DNA from 3 places in the Paenibacillus sp. NN59 genome. Region 3 is predicted to be linked to each of the others. Evidence: riboswitches for the same ligand, from Rfam matches in the RefSeq annotation. Region 3 holds a riboswitch; each other region holds the start of a gene.
The links. Region 3 has a riboswitch for S-adenosylmethionine ahead of metA (homoserine O-acetyltransferase MetA). Riboswitches for the same ligand answer to the same signal wherever they lie in the genome.
Positions count from the first base shown of each region.

Region 1 (2,276 bases), 3.0 Mb from region 3:
ATTGAGACACGCTGATGCTCATCCAGACAACTACCACAGCAAGACCTGAGATTGAAACAAGCGTAATATAGACGGTTCCCGGCGCAATGATGCTGGACAGTAAAGCCAGTGCACCACCGGCCATACTAAGCACAAGTGCATTGAACGGCACACCGCGTTTGGTCAAACGGGCAAACCATGGAGAGATCGTCTTTTTATCCGCCAATGACCAGAGCATCCGTGATGAAGCATATAACCCCGAATTCGCTGCGGATAGAATCGCCGTTAAAATAACAAAGTTCATGATGTCGGCTGCATATGGAACACCGATCCGCTCCATGACAGCAACGAACGGACTCTCCAGCACGCTCGCATCTGACATCGGAAGCAATGCTGACAGAATAACAATCGTGCCAATAAAGAAAATAATCAAACGCCACAGCGTGGTGTGAATGGCCTTCGGAATGGTTTTTTCCGGATTTTCCGTTTCGCCTGCGGCAATACCAATCAGTTCCGTACCCGAAAAGGCAAAATTGACCGCCAGCATCGTCATCAGAATCGCAGTTGCCCCGTATGGGAACCACCCAGACGCTGTAATGTTGGAAAAGAACGGAGCCGGTTCAGCATTTGCCATCGGAATAATACCAAACATGGCAGCACCACCAAGAATAATAAAGATGACAATCGTCATCACTTTCACCAAGGAGAACCAAAATTCGGATTCGGCAAAAAGTTTTACCGTGAACGCATTAAACAGGAAGATCATCACGGCAAACAACGCACTCCAGATCCAGACGTTCACAGACGGAAACCAGCGTTGCATAAGCAGTCCTGCGGCTGTAAATTCTGATCCGAGCGCTACGGTCCAAGTAAGCCAGTACAGCCAGGCCACCGTGTATCCTGTCGCTGGTCCAATGTATTTAGCCGCATAACTATGGAATGCACCCGTCTCCGGCATATGCACAGACAGTTCGCCAAGACAGAGCATCACCAGGTACACCACCAAAGCACCGATCAAATAGGACAAAATCGTACCGAGCGGTCCGGCTTGTTGAATGGTATACCCTGAGCTAAGGAACAGTCCTGTTCCTATGACGCCACCAAGAGAGAGCATAACTACATGCCTCGTTTGCATTTTTCGCTGAAATTGGCCTTTATCGTTACTATTCTCCATATAACCTGCTCCCTGCTTCTTCATCCAGAACAAACAAAAAAGACCCACTCTTTCCTGAAGAGTGCGCCGTAACTGACAAATAAAAACAAACGCTCCTATCTATCAGGCTTTCACCCGCTGGAATTAGCACAGTATCCTTCAGATCTGTTGCTGAGGTTTCTAAGGGCCAGTCCCTCCACCTCTCTGGATAAGAAAATGATTTTGTATAACTATATCGACTGCTGCCTGATGTGTCAACATTTAAATAAACACCAGGTCCCCAATCGAGCTTTTGATCTTTTCCTTGGAGCCGAAGTTAACACATGAAGCATCCCGATTGAGTATATCAAGCTACTCTGTAGAGGAGCCTGGATTGACAATATTCGTTTTAATCTCATACGTAATAGGGACTGTCGCAAACACTTCATCCCAGTTATCTTTTACCTTCTTCCACGTTTTTGGATAATGGATTCGAATGCTGTCCCGAAAACCGGCAACGTCAGCTTTATACGTATGTTGGAGTTTATAAAGCATCTGGTCAATCTGTTGATCTACAATTTTGGCAAAATCCTTTTCGAGTTCCTTCAGATAGGCCCCTTTTTCTTCTTTTTCAGGCGCGCGCCAATCCTCCATTAACCAGCCCTCAGACTCTGCCTTGACATGGAACGAAATGTTCCCTCGAACTACCTTTGGAATTATTTTTATAGACTTTTTCTTGATCTCATAGAGAACTGTGAATCCTTCCTTACTATATGTTTTGATGACCCCGCCCGCCTTTTCCTCAGACTTAATCCAAGACAATGCTTCCAGGTCGGTTTGGCTAAGCTCCCCGATAAATTTCGTTGTTTTGCCTTTAAAGATGCTGCCCCCTGAAAATTTATCCTCGCCATCTGCATTCAACACATTTTGAAGCAAAAAACTGGAGCCAGACTGCATCTCTGCATCCAGTTTCGCAAGCGAAACAGGCTCCAGTATTTTATTAGAGATGTACGAGTTGTTCGTAATTCCCGTAAGATAAAAGGCCGGAATCCGAGAAGGATCTCTCGAAGTGAGCACATCTACCGCACGGTGATGGCTGATTAGTACAAGGCAATTGGGGCGAATATCGTTATCCCGCAACACAAAATCAAGCAACTGTTGTAAC
Region 1 covers NZ_CP199678.1:5,582,805-5,585,080, forward strand. Annotated here, with positions in the region: gene mmuP (S-methylmethionine permease) at 1-1,153, opposite strand, end outside; SAM riboswitch class I at 1,246-1,347, opposite strand; gene ACT89M_RS24525 (Ger(x)C family spore germination protein) at 1,484-2,276, opposite strand, start outside.
Region 1: linked by a shared signal. The riboswitch ahead of mmuP (S-methylmethionine permease) and the one ahead of metA (homoserine O-acetyltransferase MetA) in region 3 are both predicted to bind S-adenosylmethionine.

Region 2 (2,276 bases), 3.3 Mb from region 3:
AAACAAACCGGATACAGCAAGAATCTGCAATGTTTCAATGGAGGCCGTACCGACCTCTTCCCAGCGTACTTTGGAAAAATCCATTATCGGAGCACCTCCACATCAAGTCCTTCTGCGGTTAGTTCGGACAAGGTCTGCTCAATCGCAGCGGAGTCACCTTCAAAACGCACCGTCAGTTGACCATAAGGAACCTGCTTGATTGTAGAGATTGTACCTTGCAGAATAGCGAAATCCACACCTGTTTTACGAACTGTTCTCGACAGAATCGCCTCATAGGTTTTATCTCCAAGAAATGAGACCTTCACCAACTTGGAAGAAACACCTGCTGGCAACTCTGTCCCGGCATTTGCCATAACCGCTTCCTCCAGTGCCAGTCCACCTTCGCTGTCACGTGAGACAAAATCCCGCGTGATTGCATGTTGCGGTTTCAGGAACACTTCCGTTACTGGACCTTGCTCCACAATACCACCTTGATGAATAACAGCCACCCGATCGCAAATGTTCTGGATGACGTGCATTTCGTGAGTAATTAGCACAATCGTCAGATTATACTTTTCATTGATATCCAGCAATAACTTCAGAATCGAATTGGTGGTTTGCGGATCAAGTGCCGAGGTTGCCTCATCACAGAGAAGAACATTCGGATCACTTGCCAGAGCTCTCGCTATACCTACACGCTGCTTCTGTCCGCCAGACAGCTGTGCCGGATATTTGCTGCTATGTTGCTCCAGACCAACCAGAGCGAGCATTTCCTTCACCTTGCGATCAATCGCATCCTTAGGTGTGTTGACCAGTTTTAAAGGGAAAGCCACATTGTCGTATACCGTTGCAGAAGACAGCAGATTAAAATGCTGAAAGATCATACCAATCTTGCGTCTTTGCTGCTGTAGTTCACTTTTGCTAAGCTCAGTCAGGTTAATACCATCGACCCAAACCTCACCTTCTGTCGGGCGCTCAAGTAAATTGATACATCGGATCAATGTGCTTTTCCCTGCACCTGAGTGACCAATAACTCCAAAAATCTCACCCTTCTGAATCTTCAGATCAAGGTGTGACAACGCCGTCGTTGTTTTGGCACGTCTGCCATATGTTTTGGTTAATCCAACCAATTCGATCACTAATACTGCTCCTTCCCCATCACCTACATATATCTTTACCCGAAGGAAGGGAAAACTCCCCGTTCTACGCAAAAAAAGAGCCCTTTGCAGATACAAAGATGGCTCTTCACGTGAAATGACCTTCTCATCTGCCAAAATCATGTGCAACATGATTCTGTAGGAATTAGCACCTAACATCAACAAGGATAACCATTCATGTCATCATCGTTGATCGGTTGCCGGGCTTCATCGGGCCTGTCCCTCCGCCACTCTCGATAAGAGAAATATAAAGTTGTAGGTTTATATAGTTTCATGTAGTTCGTCATGTATAATGACCGAACTGCATCAAATGCTGTATTGAAGACACGATTCCATGTAAGATTCGATCTGGAACTCAGTATAATCAAAGTATTCCGATTTGTCAAATGGTATTATTTAAAATCATTGCTATACCTAATGTTTCAAAATCTGTTTACGCCAGATTCGATTGATGTATCGATAGGCCATATTCAGTGTTTCACAGACCATATCTACACCTTGCTGCATTTCGAGAAGATGCTGATCAAGATCCTCCAGCTTCACTTTGCCACGCAACGTCTGATGTAACTGCCACAAATCATCCTGCATTTCCGAATTCATGTAATGAATCTCCATATTACGCCGCTTTCGCAATCTGCTCATCGGTTCTCGGTACGCTTCCTTAATCTTAATTAATTGCTGTGCCAACTCATGATGATCCCGATAATATTCGAATTGCCTCAGAACGGTATAATAGGAGAAATGCACTTTGGTTTTGGATGTATTTAGTTGGAAAACTTCATTCAAGACCGTACCCAATTTGTCCAGAATCGCGAAGCACCGAATAAAGGCATCTTTATAAAAATAAACGTACCGGGCATACTCAGATTTCTCAGCAGAACTCATATCGCGCGTTGAACCTGCAACTACTTTTTTACGAAAATGTACGGCTGCAAAATAACTTTGCTCCAGTTCATCCAACGAAGAGATTAGTCCCTGTGTCCATACATACAGCTTCCGATAATCATGGTTCGGATCATGATCCACATACATCTGTTTTTCAAAAGACTCCAGTGTAAACGCCATGGTATCCATGGCTTGTTTCAGTTTCCCTTGATTCACTCGTGGCTTTTCTCCCAGTAACGTACGTAGCATAGAAGA
Region 2 covers NZ_CP199678.1:5,326,763-5,329,038, forward strand. Annotated here, with positions in the region: gene ACT89M_RS23260 (methionine ABC transporter permease) at 1-84, opposite strand, end outside; gene ACT89M_RS23265 (methionine ABC transporter ATP-binding protein) at 84-1,118, opposite strand; SAM riboswitch class I at 1,240-1,379, opposite strand; gene ACT89M_RS23270 (Cthe_2314 family HEPN domain-containing protein) at 1,551-2,270, opposite strand.
Region 2: linked by a shared signal. The riboswitch ahead of ACT89M_RS23265 (methionine ABC transporter ATP-binding protein) and the one ahead of metA (homoserine O-acetyltransferase MetA) in region 3 are both predicted to bind S-adenosylmethionine.

Region 3 (2,276 bases):
CCCCGTGCTTTGTCCCAGCTTCGGGTGACGAAACGCAGTGGATTGATAGATCGGAAAGTTAACAGCACCTGTTACGGGTTCATTGATGGACCCAATTTGAGCTAAACGGCTTTCAATTTTCAACTTGTTATCTTCCATTACTGCATCCTCCTGTAATCTGGATTAGATTTGTGGGCCAATATCGTAAGGGGTTTCCTGATACACATAGTAATTGAGCCAGTTAGAGAATAATAAGTTAGCGTGTGCACGCCATGTAGCCGGAGGTATCCGAGAAGGATCGTCCTTTGGATAGTAGTACTTCGGCAGCGCGATGTCCAATCCCTTGGCAACATCGCGGTCATATTCCCATTTCAATGAAAACGGATCATACTCGGCATGTCCTGTGGCAAAAATTTGCTTCCCGTCCTTGGTGGCAACCAGGAATACTCCTGCTTCTTCGGACTCTGCCAAAATTTCGAGTTTATCATTTTTCTCAATATCCTCACGTCTTACCTCCGTGTGACGGGAGTGTGGAACGTTGAACACTTCATCAAATCCACGCAGTATCGGAACATGAGGTTTGTTGATCGTATGCGGGAATACGCCAAAACACTTTTCATCCAGCGGAACTTTGGGTACATCAAAATGGTGGTATAGACCTGCTTGAGAAGCCCAACATATATGCATCGTCGAAGTTACATTCGTTTTGGTCCATTCAAAGATTTCCTGAATCTCTTCCCAATAATTCACGTCCTCAAAATCCATTTGCTCTACCGGTGCACCGGTAATGATCATCCCGTCAAAACGGCGATGCTGGATCTCATCAAATGTTTTATAAAACAGATCCAGGTATTCTTGAGATGTGTTCTTGGAAGTGTGGGATTTGGGGTGTACCAGCACAACATCCACTTGAATCGGTGTATTACCTACCAGACGAAGCAATTGCGTTTCCGTCGTTTCCTTCGTAGGCATCAGATTCAGTATGGCGATCCGGAGTGGACGAATATCCTGCTTGTATGCAGATGATTCGTCCATGACGAAAATATTCTCGCTCTCAAGCACTTCTTTGGCTGGTAATGTGTCTGGAATTTTAATTGGCATAGTGAGTTGACTCCTCCTTTTTCATGGGTCGCATCTGGTGCGAAAATCACGCTCTGAGAAGCTCTGCATATGACAAAGACCTCTCTCGGATTCCGAGAAAGGTCATATGTAAACAGATATGCGCCTCTCTCATCTCTCAGTTACAACAGCATCACAAGGATGCTTGGTCGCTGCAAGAATTAGCACCGTGCGTTATATCGCCGGTTGCCGGGTTTCATCGGGCTGGTCCCTCCACCTACTCTTGATAAGATTTCGCTGTATTCAATTTTAATTCAGATATATTAACTTTTACTTTAAAACATTACTGCCCTCACGTCAAGAACCAGTTGATTGGTTTTGAACCTAAACTCGGAACCGTTCATCATCCGTTGTCATACACTGCCTCAGAGCGTGAAATAGACACATTTTTGCGCTTGAAAGCACCCTAGACCAGCGGTATACTAGACAAGTGTTTATAAGCCCTTATGTGAGAGGTGACATATTAAATGGATGGCGACCCGAGGCCCAACTGGCAGTCGAATTCCGAACAACTGCATAGAGAATTGACATCAGCATGTCGGCAGCGGGACGTTTCTTCCGTTTGATTATAGATTGACAACGCAGTACAGTCCTGATAACAGGCTCCGCTGCCGACCGGCTGATCTGTTCTTTTGCGCCCATATTAACGATGAAATCCGCCAAGACGGCGGGTGCAGAAGGAGTAGATAACATGAAAATCCGGTTGGTTAACAACGGTGTATTTATCCCGGTGGATGACATTCAGCAAGCGCTGACTCCACCAGCAGAAGGATTCTACTGGATTGATGCGGACGTGGACGATTTGGCTGTACTTCAGCCGCTGTTCTCCATGCATGATCTGGCTGTTGAGGATTGCTTGAGTGATGAAGAACAGCGTCCGAAGATTGAAATTTATGAGAACCATTATTTTATCGTGATTAATAGCATTCGTTTCGATGATGAAGAGATCTTCCTGCGTGCAGTCAATCTCTTTCTCGGTAGACATTTTATCATTACGGTTACCAAACAAAAGATCAGCGAACTACGTACATTGAAGCCGATTCTCTGGGAACAGGAAATCAGCAGTCCAGATCGTCTCCTCTACTTGCTTGTTGACTTGATTGTGGACAATTACTTCACCGTTGGTGATCGAATTGAAGCGCGAATTGAGAAACTTGAGGAAGACATTCTGATGCATA
Region 3 covers NZ_CP199678.1:2,011,112-2,013,387, reverse strand. Annotated here, with positions in the region: gene ACT89M_RS09070 (aminotransferase class I/II-fold pyridoxal phosphate-dependent enzyme) at 1-138, opposite strand, end outside; gene metA (homoserine O-acetyltransferase MetA) at 163-1,080, opposite strand; SAM riboswitch class I at 1,207-1,331, opposite strand; gene corA (magnesium/cobalt transporter CorA) at 1,790-2,276, shown strand, end outside.